Regions from separate parts of the Parabacteroides absconsus genome, predicted to be linked through region 1. Evidence: riboswitches for the same ligand, from Rfam matches in the RefSeq annotation. Region 1 holds a riboswitch; each other region holds the start of a gene.
The links. A riboswitch is a leader RNA that binds a small molecule or an ion and turns the genes downstream of it on or off. The one in region 1 is predicted to bind cobalamin.
Positions count from the first base shown of each region.

Region 1 (5,693 bases):
GCCTGATATCCGTTTTCCGGTTTGAATACTTCTTCGTTGCGAGTGGGGTTAAAGCGTTCTCCATTCGCGTCGACATAGATCACATTGTCCCTGTAGAAGGTACGGATCGGTTTGAAGAAAGACGCAAAAGACGCATATAAAGAGGTATTCGGATGAGGCAGATAGACGGCTCCGAAACGGTAGGTGAGCGCCTTGTTGCGTACCCGGTTGAAAGACCCGTGGTTTTCGTATTCACGTTTGCCGGTCGGCGTTGTAGCCTCGGCCGACAGATATCGGTAGAAATCTCCCCGGAGGGCAGCCAGAATCTTCCATTGATTATTCAGTTCGATCATGTCCTGCAGATAGATGCTGTTGGCATAATGATGTGTAACCGTAGCTTCCGAAAAGCGGCTGACCATATATCCCATGCTGTGCGGGTCGTACACCGAAACATGCGAATACAGTCCGGGACCTTGCACATCTTCTCCTAAATTATAGCCCGAATAACTTGTCCGGTTGAGGGCAACGAACGAATACCCGCCCATGTAATTGTGTTTGACTTCGCCTGTATAGAAATGTCCGTTTAATTCCAAGGAGTTACTGACGGTCTTGGCTATGTGGGAAAAGCGCAGCGGGAAGGAGAGATATACGGTGTCGAGGCAGATATATTTCTTTTCGGTCGGACTTTTCCAGTAATAATGGTTATAGATCGGCTCGTCACTTTCCAGATAATCGAGTTCTTCTGTACCGAAATAATTGATGTCGTCACTGGTAAAAGACAGACGGTCTACCAGCTTCATGCTTTCGGAAAATTGATGTGTATATTGTCCGGAGATATTCCAGCTGTAGTTTCTCATGAAATCCGATTCGTTGTTGTAACGGGCTGTCTTGTCCAGTCCGGGCAACATATCGTTTTTATGCAGATAGAGCTGGTTGTCGGATGTGTTGTAAATGTCTTGCGTCATGATGTCGGGCAAACCAATTTCCGTTCCATAGTAATCCCGATTGAAACCCGTACGGATATCGATAAAATCGTTAGACGTTAATTGGGCATTCAGGGCAAGATAACCGGAGAAGCGCCTGTTCCCATTGTTGCGCCATCCTGTCTGGTCGGCATAATTGACATTGGCATAGTAATTGACAGGCCCTAATAACTTGCCACCTACACCTAAAGTCGCTTCCTTGTTCTCGAAGCTGCCGTAGGCAACCCGAGCATTGAGTGTCTGCCGTTCAGTCGGTGCTTTACGGACGATATTCAAGATACCGCCAACAGCCGAATGGCCATATAAGACAGAGGCCGGTCCTTTCAGTAATTCAATGGATTCGACGGCCGAAAGATCCGGAACAGGATATGAATTGTTGATGGCAGAGCGTTCGTCTCGTACTCCGTCGATCATCAGTACGGCATGATCGAAACCACGTACAGAGATTTGTTGGAAAGCTCCGTAGGAAGTCTGTATCCGGATTCCCGGCATGAAGCGGACAGCGTCCTGGATGTTTCTGATTCCTCGGATTTCCAAACTCTTCGACTCGATTCCATTGACAGAAAGCGGCAGATATTTCATGGGAACATCGAGCTTGGTAATCTGAGGTCGTGCTTTTCTGGCTGTCTGAATGACTACTTCCTGCAAATTATAAGTTGTGTCGGCTGCAGGTGAAACCGTTTTTTTCTCCTGGGCATGAATGCCACATGTCAAGCTTACGAGAGGTAAGATAATCCATGTTTTTTTCATATAAAATGTTTTTTGAATAAGACATACTTCTCCTTACCCGGAAGAAAATGAGTCTCTTCCGGGCAGAAAAAGTGTATAAAAATTGTTGGATGATTTGTTATTCTTTGTCGGCAGCGTATGCCTTCTTTTTATCGGAGATGTCGATAAGTATGTGTTGGGTCATGAACCGGGCATGGTCAATGAAGATATCTTGGATTTCAGGGTTTTGTCCTAATCCTTCCATCAAGACGCTTACCTGATATCCAGCTGATTCCAGGTCTTGCCGGATGTCACCGGCTATGTCGTTCTTGGCATGATCGCCGGCCACGAACATGAATGGTAAGAGCTGGATCTGCTTGATTTTCTTTTGTTCTTTGATTTTTCTGACGGCATCATCCAAAGTCGGATAGCCTTCAACGGTGGCGACAACGAAATCCGGGTGTCCTTCGGCTTCCAGCATATAATCAAGCATTGCATACTGTGCTGTTGCCGGTGTATAAGTTCCGTGACCGACAAGTACGGTCATGGTTTTATCCTTTCCTTTTTGTGACAGGATGGAGATGACTTGCCGGTAATCTTCTGGAGTGTACAGCAGAGGTGTACCCAAGCGGATTTCCTTAAACAGGTCTTTCATGACGTCGATGTCTTTGCGGAGTGATTCCATTTCGATTCCGTCGATGATGTTGGTCGACTGAATCAGGATGTGAGTAAATCCGTCAGCCTTCAGTTGGGCTAATGCTTCTACCGGATTCTTCTTGTAAACCCCTCGTTTTGCCAGGCGGTTCATGACAATACGTGAAGTGTACGCTTCGCGGAACTCAAGGTCAGGGAAAGCTTCTTGTGCTTTCTGATTGATGGCATCGATGGTCAATGCCCGGGTATCGTCGTGCGTAGTCCCGAAATGAACGAGCAGCAAGGCTGCCTTATCGCCTGCCTGCATGGTTTCAAACAGGTTCGATGGGACGTAGTTGCCTTCCGTATGGGCATAAGCCTGATGCAGCATTCCGGAGGCCGCAGTTACGCACACGATGAATAGTCTTTTAAGATTCATCATATCCAAGGGTGTTTTAAATGTAAAATATATCTCAACATTCGTTATAAGTTTATTCAATTCCCGGAATAAACATTCCATATTAATCGAATTTGTTCAGGCAGGTTTCCTGACTTCACCTTAAGAAGAAAAGCCTTCCCATCTTGAAAGATAGTGGCACGGAGTGTGTATTCTTCTCATTTGCAGGTGTTACAGTAGCGGGTACTGCTCCGGATTCACACCGGATTCCCTTTTCAAGTCCACACCGAAAGGTTGTGAATCTCACCTCAACGCTGCAAAGATAAATTTAATTTTGGAAATACTATCTGTTTTCTGAAAAAATTATCTCTTTCTGCAAGCAGTTGTTGTATATAGGAAAATACTTCTTCTTTTTTAAAGTTACAAAATGATAGTTTATTTCAAATTAAAGATGTACCTTCGCCGCCGTATTGGTGATATTATTCTCGATCCCAGAGATAATATAAAAGGGAATCCGGTGTGAATCCGGAACAGTTCCCGCTACTGTAAATTCCCTGCTCCATTGAGCAGCAGCTATAGGAAATCACCGCTTTGCCACTGTTGCCGGATCGTCATGGTCAGGCTGACGGGAAGGTTCTTTCCTTAGGAACAAGTCAGGAAACCTGCCAATATGTTTTAGTGAGAATGAACGCTCTTTCGGGAGGTAAAGAGTATTAGTACACAAACATTTTTATTCATGGAAACAAAAAAGATGTTGGCAACCTTGCTGATTGCAGGTTGCGCACAAAGTGTTTTCGCACAAGACCGTGTGATAACAGGCCGAGTAATTGATGCAGAAACGGGGCGCCCGGTATCGGGTGCCAATATCCGGGTTTCAGAAAGCTTGACAGGATGTACAACGAATAATGAAGGGTATTTCCAGTTGAGCCTGCCTGATAATGCTGACCGGATTCGTATTTCGCATCTGGCATATGAACCGGAGTCGTATAATGTAACACATACGGACCAGAACATTGAGATTCGCCTGATCGAAAAGTATGTGAACATTAATCCGGTGGTAGTTACCGGTACCGGTACTCACCGGAGAATGGATAACTCGCCCATACCGGTACAGGTGTATTCGGCCAAGGACCTGCGGACTGCCAACGTAACGAATGTGCAGGAAGCTATGACAAAACTCAACCCAAGTATTTCGTTCATGACCAACGGTATGGGAACAACCATGAGCATGAACGGTTTGACCGAGCGTTACATCCTGGTCTTGGAGAACGGAAAACGCCTGGCCGGCGATGATACTTATGCGCGTATCGATATGGCAAATGTCAAACGTATTGAAGTCTTGAGCGGTGCGGCTTCAGCGTTGTATGGAAGTGATGCAATTGCCGGTGTTATTAATATCATCACCGATGATGCCCAGAATAAGGCCAACATAACCAGTAATACGCGTTATGGCAGCAAGAACCAGTTTACTCAGTCGGTAAATGCGGATTTCCAGACCGGAAAATTCGGTTCGTTTACTTCTTATCAGCGTCAGCAGTCGGATGGCTGGCAGCTGAATCCGTATACGGAGGGAAAAGATGGCAATTTAGTGGAAACAAACAAGCAGGCTTCGACGGCTTTTCATTCGAATACGATCAGCCAGCGTTTTACCTTCGATCCGACCGACCGTCTTTCATTCTATCTGAGAGGAAATATTTATACGCATAAAACGGATCGTCCTATGCCGATGGGCGACAATACCACCAATTATGACATACGGCACGAAACATTTACCTATGGAGCGGGTGCACAGTATATGATCAATAAGAAATCGTATCTGAATGCGGATTATTTTTCCGATAACCATAGTACTTATAAAGATTTTTTCACCGGAGATAATCAGGGAACCAACGAGATGACCAAACGTATTCATCATCATAACCTGAATGTGAAGGGAATCTTTCAGTTGGGCCAGTACAACAAGCTTTCTGGCGGTTTCGAGTTTATTCGTGAGCTGCTGAGCAGCCAGACGGATAATATTGCCGGAAAAGGAGTATCAACAATGGCCTTTTATGCCCAGGATGAAGTGAACTTCAGCAAGCATTTTCAAGGAGTTGTCGGACTGAGGTATATTTATCATCAGAATTTCCACAGTTATGCAACTCCCAATGTGGCTTTGCTTTATAAAGTAGGCGGCTTTAATTTTCGGGGTTCGTATGCCTCGGGTTTCCGTTCGCCCAGTTTGGCTGAACTGTACACTTTCTCTGAATCCAAGCGGACTTCGCGGCTGACCATCGGTAATGTGAATCTGAAACCGGAAAAGAGTGATAACCTGACGCTGAGTGCGGAATATACAAACCGTAACTTCTCGATATCAGCTTCCGGATTTTACAACCACATCCGCGATATGATCAATTACCGTGAATTCAGTCAAGAAGAAACCAACCGCTATAATCAGGAAAACGGAACAGATTTTGCCAGTGTCCAGATCCGTGACAACATCCAGAATGCGACGATCAAAGGCTTCAATGTCCGTTTTGATGCTTATATCGGTGCCGGATTCTCGATGAACGGTGGCTATACGTTTGTAGATGCGAAAGATAACACCAACGACAGGCCGGTTGACAAGAGTGTAAAACATAGTGGCGTGGTGGCTGCTCTATGGAATCATACCTGGAATAAATATACCTTGAATGTGAATTTCAACGGGCGTATCCAGGGAGAACGCTTCTCTCAGAGTTATGGATATGCGCCGAAATTCTCTCTCTGGAACCTGAATACGACGCATCGGTTTGTGTTGAAGGATTTTATTCTTGAACCGGGCGTAGGCGTGGAGAACTTATTTAATTATGTGGATGACCGGCCTTATAATTCCAACTATGCGACTTTGACGCCGGGACGTACCTATTACGTCAGTTTGCTGGTGAAATTCAATAAGTGATGTACCGACGGGATTTTCTGAAAATAGTCATGGTTCTGTTGGCTTGCCTTGGTTGGGAGCATCCGCTCCAGGC
Region 1 covers NZ_CP146284.1:1,793,970-1,799,662, reverse strand. Annotated here, with positions in the region: gene NEE14_RS07885 (TonB-dependent receptor) at 1-1,712, opposite strand, end outside; gene NEE14_RS07880 (sirohydrochlorin cobaltochelatase) at 1,810-2,694, opposite strand; cobalamin riboswitch at 2,825-3,026, opposite strand; cobalamin riboswitch at 3,155-3,384, shown strand; gene NEE14_RS07875 (TonB-dependent receptor) at 3,437-5,620, shown strand; gene NEE14_RS07870 (sirohydrochlorin cobaltochelatase) at 5,620-5,693, shown strand, end outside.

Region 2 (5,693 bases), 1.3 Mb from region 1:
TGCCAAATGAGGAACCGCCAATCCTAAGAAGATAATCGGACCACAATAAGCTGTTACAATAGCAGTCAACACACCGGCCGAAACAATTACCAACAGGCGGGCCCGCTTGATATTCAGTCCTAAGTTACGGGCATAGCCGTCGCCCAGCAGCATCAGGTTTAATGTCTTGATAAGCAAGAAAGACAAAGGAAGCAGAATGGCCATCAAGGTAACAAACAACATCATCTGATTACCAGACACACGCGAGAAACTACCTAATCCCCAGATTACATACGCCCGGATATCTTCTTCCACACTGAAGAATTTCAAGACACCTATCACCGCATTCGATACATAACCGATCATGACACCAATAATCAGCAGGGTGACGTTTCCCTTTACTTTCTGCGAGACATAAACAATCAGCGCCATGACCGACAAGGAACCAATAATAGCGGCAACCGACAAAGCAATCTCTCCCATTACGCCCAATCGGCTCAACGCCACGCCGCCCAAGCTTCCGCTCAACAGAATGACAAAAGCAACGCCCATGCTGGCACCGGAACTGATTCCCAACACCGAAGGTCCTGCCAACGGATTACGGAACACGGTTTGCATCTGCAATCCACTGACAGCCAAACCCGCGCCCGCAGCCAGCGCAGTCAAAGCCTGTGGTAAACGGGATTTCCAGACAATGTTCTGCCAAGAGACAGGTTCGTTTCCTGTACCTGTCAGAATATTCCAGATAGATTGTGCAGGAATAGCAACCGAGCCCAACAATAAATTCAGCAGCAGCAGCACAAGGATCAGCAACAGGATCAACAACATCCGGTAAGTATGAGTATAGCGCATGCCCTTATTCCTTTAATAGTTTATAAAAGACAGGCTTGTGATCCGGCAATAACTCCGGATGAAAGATATGCAGCAGATCCGCCAAGATGACTTCCGGAGCCGTCGGCATTTCCTCATAAAAAGGAGTTGTCTTCATGTTACAGTAAATGATTCCATGTTCACGGAATGCCTTGAAATCGGCATAACGTGCATCCTGTTCCTTTAATGCCTCATACGAAAATTCTCCCGGATAACTATTGACAATACGCCAGTAATCAGCATTGTCTGCCTGATTATAGACCGTCTCGAAATCGAGGGTCACACCGCCCGAACGCTCATCATCTTTCAGGAAATAATCAGCGCCGGCATCTTTAAACAGCTGGGCCAGGAAACTCTTTCCACCAACCGCATACCAGTTTCCACCTCTCAATTCACCACTGAAAACAACCGGACGGCGTTTCACCTTGCCATCTGCAGTCAAAGCTTTCAACTCATTATAGCGCTGTTCGATAGTCTGGAAACAGGCATTGGCTTCCTTTTCCATTCCGCACAACAAACCGACGAACTTAATCCATTCGGCCTGTCCCAGCGGAGTCATTTCCTTATATCCCAAATGAGGAACCAGCGGAATTCCTACATCCTTCAGGGCTTCATAGCCGCCACGTTTAAACGGAGATATCAGAATCAGGTCCGGATTCATGCTCATAACGGCTTCGTTATTGAAATTCCCTTCAATGCCGATCTTTACCGTTTTTCCACTTTTCAGCTGCTGATTCATCGTTTCATTAAACAAGTGGCGCGTACTGGTAATTCCTGTCACCCGTTCGGTTTCTCCCAACTTGATAAAATTAGAAAGCTGTAAGGAAGTCATGCAAATCACACTTCTCACCGGTATTTCCAACTTTTCATATCCTTCCGGAATTGATGTTGACTGATCGCCCCGACGCACCAAAGCATAATGATATTCACCCGCACTTTCTGATTGCGGATCATGAATATCCACTAAGGCAGCCTTTCCTTCATAACGGATTTCAAACCCTTCAGCATATTCCGGTACAATTTTCTCAGTAAAAACCGCTTCCGTTGCTACATCTGCATCCGATCCGTTAGCCTGTTCGTTCGTCGGACGAGAAGTACAACCCGCCATTACGGCAAGAAGCAACACAGCTTCTGCTATTCGCTTTAGATTCATAACTGTCATTTTATCTACCAATTCTGCTCTCTCTTTCCATAACCACGCAGAAAGTAAAGCCATCTAAGTTATATCTTGTAACCAGGCAGGTCTTCTGACTTTGTCTTGTTCGAAGTTCCTTCCCGAATAGTTATCTATCCAGTGGAACAGAGGTTACTCCGAATCCTGTAAAGACTTACAGCAGCGTGGACTGTCCGGGACTTTCACCCGGTTCCCTTTTCATCCGTTCCTTGCTTCACGAAGGAAACAGACACCTGTTACTTGGCACAAAAGTAATAAAAAACTCGACCGATACTTGCGAATAAAGCGTAAAATAAAGATTTTTGCATTTCTATTCAACATTAGTAAATATGAACAGAACAATTACATTTGTTTCTTTGGGTCCGGGTGAACCCGAATTAATCACCGTAAAAGGATTGAAAACCTTACAACAGGCAGATCAAATCTTCTGTCCGGCAACTCTGACACCTTCGGGAAAGCAAGTGTCAAGAGCGGCCAATATCCTGAAAGCTTTAGAAATAGAAGAACACAAGATTCGCCCGTTTGTATTGCCCATGAGCAAAGACAGGCAAAAAGCTATCGAAGCCTATGACCAGCTTCTGGTTGACGCTGCCGGCTCACTTCGTGAAGGGAAAAAGGTGGTTATCGTAGCGGAAGGCGACGCCGGATTCTATACTTCTATCCAATACATATATCATCAACTGGAGAAAGAACATATTGAAGTAAGACGTGTACCGGGAATTCCGGCTTTTATTGCCGCCGGAGCAACTGGAGGATTACACATTGTCAAGCAGGAAGAACGCCTGATGGTAATTCCGGGAACCGCAACAGCCGACGAACTGGCTCAATTCATCCGACAAGGATACAACTTAGTAATCATGAAACTGTCGGCTTGCATCGAGGCTGTCCATGAATGTATCCGCCGGCATCCGGAAACACATTTCCACTACTTCGAAAACGTAGGAACCGAGAAAGAGAAATATATTTCCGATCCTGAAATAATAGCACAGACAAACTTCCCCTATTTCTCGTTATTGATCATTCAGGCATGACAATAAACAAATAGAGCCGCTGAAAGCCAGGCGAACCTGATGCTTTCAGCGGCTTATCTTTCAAATCCAGTCTATACAACTTGATTTATCAATATTCTTGCCAGCTCTTGATCTGAATATCATCCAGACTCAATGTACAGAATGCATTAATAAATGCACTCGCCAAACGAGCATTCGTAATCAACGGAATATTCAAATCGATGGCCGCACGACGAATCTTATATCCATTGTCCAACTCACCGGCAGAAAGATCTCTTGGTATATTCACTACCATATCAATCTTCTTCTCATGCAACAATCTCAAAGCCTGAGGTTCTTTTCCGGTTTCACTTGGCCAATATACCAATGTACTTGGAATGCCATTTTCAGTAAAGAAGCGGTGTGTACCACCCGTTGCATACAAATTATAACCTTTCTGAGCCAACAGACGTGCAGCATCCAGCATAGCTACTTTCTGTTTAGCAGTACCGGTTGATAACAGAATGTTCTTTTCCGGAATACGTTGTCCGACAGAAAGCATACTCTTCAGAATTGCTTCCGAAACATCATCACCGATACAACCAACTTCACCCGTAGAAGCCATATCTACACCCAAGACAGGATCTGCCTTCTGCAAACGGTTGAATGAGAACTGAGAGGCCTTAATACCTACATAGTCCAAATCAAACTCGTTCTTGTTCGGCTTTTCCACCGGCAGACCTAACATAACCCGAGTAGCCAGTTCGATGAAGTTAATCTTCAATACCTTGCTGACAAACGGGAAACTACGAGAAGCACGCAGGTTACATTCAATTACCTTGATTTCATTTCCTTTCGCCAGGTATTGAATATTGAACGGTCCTGAGATATTTAATTCTTTAGCAATCTGCTTACTGATCTTCTTAATACGACGAACTGTTTCCACATACAGTTTCTGCGCCGGGAACTGAATGGTAGCATCACCGGAATGGACACCAGCAAATTCGATATGCTCACTGATGGCATACATGATGATTTCTCCGTTTTGTGCAACAGCATCCATTTCCACTTCCTTGCACTGCTCAATGAACTGGCTGACTACAACCGGATGCTTCTTCGAAACATTAGCGGCCAGTTCCAGGAAGCGAACCAATTCATCCTGGTTGGAACATACATTCATGGCAGCACCACTCAGCACATAACTCGGACGAACCAGAACCGGGAAACCTACTTCTTCTACGAACTGGTTAATATCATCCATGGATGAAAGTTCTTTCCAGCGAGGCTGATCAACACCGATGCGGTCAAGCATAGCTGAGAACTTCTCACGGTCTTCTGCATTATCAATGCTTTGAGCTGAAGTTCCTAAAATATGAACATGCTGTGCATCCAGACGCATTGCCAGGTTATTCGGAATCTGTCCACCCGTTGATACAATCACACCGTGCGGATTCTCCAGTTCCAGGATATCCATTACACGTTCGAATGTCAGTTCATCAAAATACAGGCGGTCGCACATATCATAATCCGTAGAAACCGTTTCCGGATTATAATTGATCATTACCGAACGCCAGCCTTCTTTACGAATCGTATTCAAAGCCTGAACGCCGCACCAGTCAAATTCAACCGAACTACCGATTCGATAAGCACCCGAACCCAATACAACAATCGAACGACCGTCGCCTAAATAATGAACATCATTCTCTGTACCATTATAAGTCAGATACAGATAATTGGTCTGAGCAGGATATTCAGCTGCCAATGTATCAATCTGTTTAACAACCGGAACAATACCACGATATTTACGATCCTGACGGACTTGTAAAGTTGCTTTGTCGGTATCTTCCATTTTCTCCTTCAACAAAGCACGGGCGATCTGGAAATCAGAAAAGCCCTGCATCTTGGCCTTGCGCAGTAAATCGTCTGAAACTTCCTGTATCTTACTGAATGCTTCCAGTTCATTGGCAGTCTGGATGATTCGATATAATTTCTGCAAGAACCATTTATCAATCTTAGTCAGATCATGGATCTGATCGATCGTATAACCGGCACGGAAAGCCTTACTGATAACGAAGATACGACGATCGGTCGGCTCTCTCAAGGCCTTATCAATATCTGGAATAACCAGTTCCTTATTTTCTACAAAGCCGTGCATGCCCTGACCAATCATACGGAGACCTTTCTGGATAGCTTCCTCAAAGGTTCGTCCGATAGCCATGACTTCACCAACCGACTTCATGCTTGAGCCTAATTCTCGTGCTACACCATGGAATTTACCCAAGTCCCAACGCGGAATCTTACATACTACATAGTCAAGTGCCGGTTCAAAGAAAGCGCTGGTTGTCTTCGTTACTGAGTTTTTCAAGTCGAACAAACCGTATCCCAAGCCTAACTTAGCAGCCACGAAAGCCAACGGATAACCGGTTGCCTTTGAAGCCAGAGCAGATGAACGGCTCAATCGGGCATTTACTTCAATAACCCGGTAATCTTCACTATCCGGATCGTAAGCATATTGTACATTACATTCACCTACAATACCTATATGACGAATAATGCGGATGGCCAGTTCACGCAGTTTATGATAATCCGTATTGGATAATGTCTGAGAAGGAGCAATCACGATACTTTCTCCGGTATGGATTCCCAGCGGGTCGAAGTTCTCCATGTTACAAACCGTGATA
Region 2 covers NZ_CP146284.1:469,546-475,238, reverse strand. Annotated here, with positions in the region: gene NEE14_RS02035 (iron ABC transporter permease) at 1-831, opposite strand, end outside; gene NEE14_RS02030 (ABC transporter substrate-binding protein) at 836-2,011, opposite strand; cobalamin riboswitch at 2,070-2,275, opposite strand; gene cobI (precorrin-2 C(20)-methyltransferase) at 2,353-3,054, shown strand; gene carB (carbamoyl-phosphate synthase (glutamine-hydrolyzing) large subunit) at 3,143-5,693, opposite strand, start outside.
Region 2: linked by a shared signal. The riboswitch ahead of NEE14_RS02030 (ABC transporter substrate-binding protein) and the one ahead of NEE14_RS07875 (TonB-dependent receptor) in region 1 are both predicted to bind cobalamin.

Region 3 (5,693 bases), 1.5 Mb from region 1:
ACCTGGTCCAGCTCCTACAATCTCAATATGTCCTTCCCGCCTTGCTGTTCCATTATCCAAAGCGACAGCCCAAGTAAACTGAATATCTCCATCGTGATAAATCTGTTTAGGCAAAATTAAGGTTCCACCACCAGCTGCCTTGATTGCTGAAGCCTCACTCACGCTCGGAATCCCAATATTCGACTCCACGATGGCAGAAGGATTCGGCACATTTATTCCACTCAACTCTGCAGTAGAATAGGTATTAAAAGGAATATGCAAAGAATCGGCCAATAACACCAAGGCCTTTTCATTTTCTTTAATATCAACCGAATCCAAGGAACAAATTGCCTGGGCAGAGAGATGATGTTCCTGCAAAGATGTAAAAATCTGATTCTTCAACAGCTGAACGTCCGCCTCCATTTCCCGTTTACATCCCATTCCTACATGTAAAACCTTTGGAATATACTGTAGGCATAAAGCAGGATAGGTATGCATCCAAGGCGTTACGGCTATTATCAGTTCATATTTATCTGCCGGAATGGACGCTGCATCAGTATACAAATCTACATGTGAAGGCTTGGTCTCAGTCAAAAAATCACACCCTTCTGCTGAACATTCCAACAAAAGAGCAGTAGGTTTCTGATTCACAAAAAGAGAAATAGCATGATTCATCAACCTGTTTACATGCTCAGCAGCAACTGGCGAACTCTCGCCTTTATGTAGCAAGACCGGCGACCAACCATATCTTTCAGGTAAAATATCCAATGCCCATAGTCCGGTATTGTCACTCTGCGTTGTAATTACCGGTTCAGCAGACAACAGACGGGCAAGAGCGACTGTCAGTTCATTGGCGCCACCCACATGACCAGATAAAACGGAGATAACTTGTTTTCCCGTGCTATCAATACATACTATGGCAGGATCCGTATGTTTATCCTGAATCAAAGGAGCTATACTTCTGACACAAATGCCAAGAGCTCCGATAAATACTATCGCATCCGAATCATAAAAGGCCTTTTTCAAATCTGGCAAACGAGATATTGTTACATCTTCATAATGAAAAGATATCTTTTCTGCCAAATCTCTGCCCTTTTCTGAAACTACTATAATTGTTATTCTCTTTATCATCATGTATCAATTTTTACTTCGTTCGGCTTTACATATCGTTATAGGATTAAACTCATCTACTGCGATCCGGATTTCTTCCTTGCATACAAGACCTGCTGCAGGCAATGACGCTTTAAACAAGGACAGACTATCTTCCGATACAGAATTAAATACGACCGTTCCTGTTTCAGCGAGACAAGAAGAAATCTTTTGAAGCATTTCTGGAAGTTTTCCCCCGTGACCACCAATAAAAACAGCATCGGGAGAAGCTAAATCAGACACATCATAGGTCATAAAATCTGCAATAATTGCTTCTATGCCAGGTATTCCCATCCGATGTGAATTGATCTCCATCAGTTCTCTGCCTTCTTGTCTGACTTCAAAAGCAGTAATATGCAAGTGAGGAAATTGCAATTTAGCTTCTATAGAGACAGAGCCCGTACAAAAACCTATATCCCAAAAATTCTTCTTTTCATGCAAATCCAACAGACTTAAAGAGAGCAGACGAACAGGCATTTTAGTAATCATCCGGGACCTTCCGTTCAAATACTCGAAACATGTATCCGGTATGCCAAACGGACGATACATATTCTTTCCATTTTGCTCCAGAATTACACAATTCGGTGTTTGAAAAGACTCAGCAGCCGCCTGTTGAAGCGAGAACTTCCGAATACTCTGTTTTTCAGGATTTCCCAAATTAATTCCTACATACATCACATACATAGAATAGCCATATTCCAGCATGCGTCTGGCTATTTGTGCCGGCGTATGGACATGGTCTGTCAGAATCCCGATCTTGGTGGAACGTTCTATCAATGCATGGTCAAATTCATGCCAAGGACGTCCAGTCAATGACACAATACGCAAATCGTGGTATGGGATTAACAGTGCATGCGCCAACATTTGCAACGAATTAAATGCCGGATAAAGAAATATTCCCGCATGAGGCAGTTTGCGTTTGATAGTATTGGCAAAACCGAAGAACAACGGATCTCCAGACGCAAATACCACAATACTTTCTTTAACCTGTTCATATTGGGAAAACACTTCATCTATCGGACTTTTTATATCAATCCAGATCGCTTGTTGAGGTAATAAAGAACGAACAATTTCGTGATGCCGGACACCTCCTGAAAAAACCCGATGAGACTGGATGATCCGCAATATTTCAGGAGAGAAATCCGGATTCGGACTGTCGTTCATCCCTATGACATAAAAATGGCTCATACGTCTCTACCCGGTTTTAATTGTTCCGCATCATCAAAACAAAGGATCGCATTAACTAAAGTTGCAGCCAAGTTACTACCGCCTTTTCGTCCTTCTACTATTATTTTAGGTATTGAAACAAAAGGCTTTATCATATACTTTGACTCTTTCACATGTACAAATCCGACAGGAGCGGCAATCACGCCAGCCGGATGCGCTTTCTGCTTCCGAATCAGATCGCACAATTCCATTAAAGCCGTTGGTGCATTACCAAAAACGAACAATGCGCCAGGACATTCTTCTGCAGCCAGACGTATTCCGGCTTGTGTACGTGTAATACCTTTTTCTTTGGCCAACTGAACGGTCCTTTCATCTCCCAGATAGCATCTTACATCTACACCTAACCGATGAAGAGCTCCTTTGCGGATGCCAGAAGCCGCCATCGTCACATCTGTTACTATCGTTTTTATTTCTCCATTCTGAAACTTATGAAACAAATTTTCCACAGCATCAGGATCTGTATAAAGAATATCTTCCATTTCAAAATCGGCTGTTGTATGAATGGCATGCAGCAAAGCCCATTTTTTCCCTAATGCTATTTCCGGATGTTTTAATTCTTTTTCTATTGTCCGAAAGCTTCTGATCATGATATCCTGACCGATGCCATATTTCTCCTCTTTATTTTTCTCCTCTCCGAAATATCCCCGCGGAGTAATGATAGCTCGGTTTGATACACCCTCATTATTATCAAAAAAGCTTTGAGAATTTCCTATCAGCAATACTGTAAACATATCGATCTGTTCAGGATCTAATTCTGCTAAAGTACAGGTATGCACACTCTGTTCTGGTCTTCCAGCCTGACGGACATAGCCCACTGGTGTCATACCATTACGTTCTTGCAAAAAGATTTCCTTAAGACGATACAGCTGCCAGTAACGACCTTGACTTTTCGGATTATAAACCGCCGTCACAAAATCGGCCATGGCGGCTGCCCGAATTCGTTTTTCAATTATTTCCCAAGGAGTCATTAAATCAGACAATGATATCACACAAAAGTCATGTCCAATCGGTGCCCCCAGTAAAAACGCTGCCTTCTGAAAAGCACTGATGCCCGGTAATGAAATAATTTCGATATCAGCATTCATCTGCTTCCGCATCTCATAAATTAACGGTGTCATTCCATAAATTCCGGCATCCCCAGAACTAATTACACAAACAACATGTCCTTCCAAGGCATAACGAAAAGCATCTTGGGCTCGTTCTTGCTCCTTTTTCATGCCAGAGTCTATACAAAGTACGTCAGGACGAAGTATTTGCTGAATAAACTGAAAGTAATATTTATATCCGATAATTATATCAGACTCACGAATGGCCGCCAACACGGCTGGTGTGATATCGTCTAAATCACCTGGACCAATACCCACCACAATGATCTTACCTTTGCTTACTATCATAGACTTATTATTTTATCATCCAGAAAATCATCCTGACCCCGGGATTCTCATCTGTTGTTCGCATAATGTTTGGCAGGTTTCCTGACTTCATCTGAAAAAGACAACCTTCCCATTCCCTACAGGAACAGTGGCATTGAGGCTTATGTCCTTTTCTTGTCCAAGATGTCACAGTAGCGGGCACTGTTCCGGATTCTAACCGGATTCCCTTTTCAAATCAAAAGTTGAAAGCACTTTTGTTTCACCAATACAACGACAAATGTATAGATATTTTTCGGGTTAGGCTAATCTTTTGATTATATTTGCAGTGAAATTTATGGATTGATGAAAAATTCTCAACAAATATTTCGTTTCATTATCATCGGCACATTGAATGCTTTTATTACCGCTTTAGTAGTTTGGCTGATGATGGATATACTGCATTTCAACTATATAGCATCCAATGTGACAGGCTATGTAGCTGCATTGCTTAATAATTTTTTCTGGAGTAAATTTTGGATTTTTCATTCTGGCAAAGGGAATTATTTCCAGCAGGCTCTTTTGTTTTTATTAGCCTTTATCTGCGCTTACGGATCCCAATTTGTCTTTTTATTATGGATGGTTGAATTATTAAAATGGAATGAATACATATCTCAATTCATCGGACTTTTCATTTATGGATTTGTAAACTTCCTTATGAATAAAAAGATAACATTCCGTTCCAGGCAAGCATAAAAGTTCAATCTAATTTCGAATAGAAAGTCGCTCCCAAATAAATTCAGGGATCAGACGCCAAAAGAATACTATAACAACATATTTCCAGTCTATTATCACTCGGCGCTTACGTTTGACAACAGCATTCATAATCAATTTTGCCACTTTCTCTTTCCGCATCAATAAAGGATACTTCTTTCCGTCTGCCAGTAAATCAGTAGCAACAAAGCCCGGACGGATATCAGTAAAATAAATTGACAAATGATTCATATGGGCTAATTGGGCCAATGCATCCACATAACAATTTTGAAAGCATTTAGTAGCAGAATAAGCTGGAGCAGCTCCTAACCCTTTCGTTCCAGCAATCGAACTGACTACAGCTATATGCCCTTTTCCCTCGTTACGAAAATATGACCACGCCGCAGTGATCATACGGACAAATCCATCTCCATTAGTCTGCAGAGTCGCTAACTCGATCGTTGGATCCAAATGATAATTTTGCTGTCCAATTCCCGATACATGAAAATACACATCCATTCCTCCACACGCAGCAATTAACCGGTTTAAATTTTGAGGTGCTGAGTCTAAGGTAACATCAATCATTTCAGTATGAATTTGTTCAGGATATAACTTCTGAAGTTCAATCAGCTTATTTATTCTGCGGCCTGCAACACCCACAACCCAACCTTCTTTTGCAAAAAGACAAGCGATCTCCCGACCAATTCCAGATGTTGCTCCAACAATTATGATGCGTTTCATGCGAATAGATTTTATAGTTCTTCTATTTCAGTATCTACTATCAGGCTTTTTTTCTTTCGAAGAGGTCTTCTGATTTTACAGTCCTTATAAACAAACGTCCGATGCAAATTATAATTCCAAAACCAACCAACCAATAAAGATACAATCACCTTGCTTACAATAAATATATTATCAAAAAAATGAGCCAATGTTTCTTGTACCCAGGGAACGCGCTGGATGGATTCAGTCAACCAATAAACACCCCATGTATTCAGACAAATGCTGCCAATCCATACCAATGTATATTTGATAAGAACATATTTCTTTTTACACTCTTTGCTCTTGAATGTCCAATAATAATTAATCGTACAATTTACAATTCCTCCTGCTACAGATCCCATACTTGTAGCCAATACATAATATATATCAAACAGCTTGGCCAATACTATGGTAACAAGAAAATCAGTAGCACTTGATATTTGGGATGTAAACTGAGCCCGCATAAAAGTAAAGAAA
Region 3 covers NZ_CP146284.1:287,633-293,325, reverse strand. Annotated here, with positions in the region: gene cobM (precorrin-4 C(11)-methyltransferase) at 1-1,113, opposite strand, end outside; gene cbiE (precorrin-6y C5,15-methyltransferase (decarboxylating) subunit CbiE) at 1,117-2,316, opposite strand; gene cobJ (precorrin-3B C(17)-methyltransferase) at 2,313-3,749, opposite strand; cobalamin riboswitch at 3,803-4,010, opposite strand; gene NEE14_RS01155 (GtrA family protein) at 4,071-4,460, shown strand; gene NEE14_RS01150 (SDR family NAD(P)-dependent oxidoreductase) at 4,470-5,198, opposite strand; gene NEE14_RS01145 (GtrA family protein) at 5,210-5,693, opposite strand, start outside.
Region 3: linked by a shared signal. The riboswitch ahead of cobJ (precorrin-3B C(17)-methyltransferase) and the one ahead of NEE14_RS07875 (TonB-dependent receptor) in region 1 are both predicted to bind cobalamin.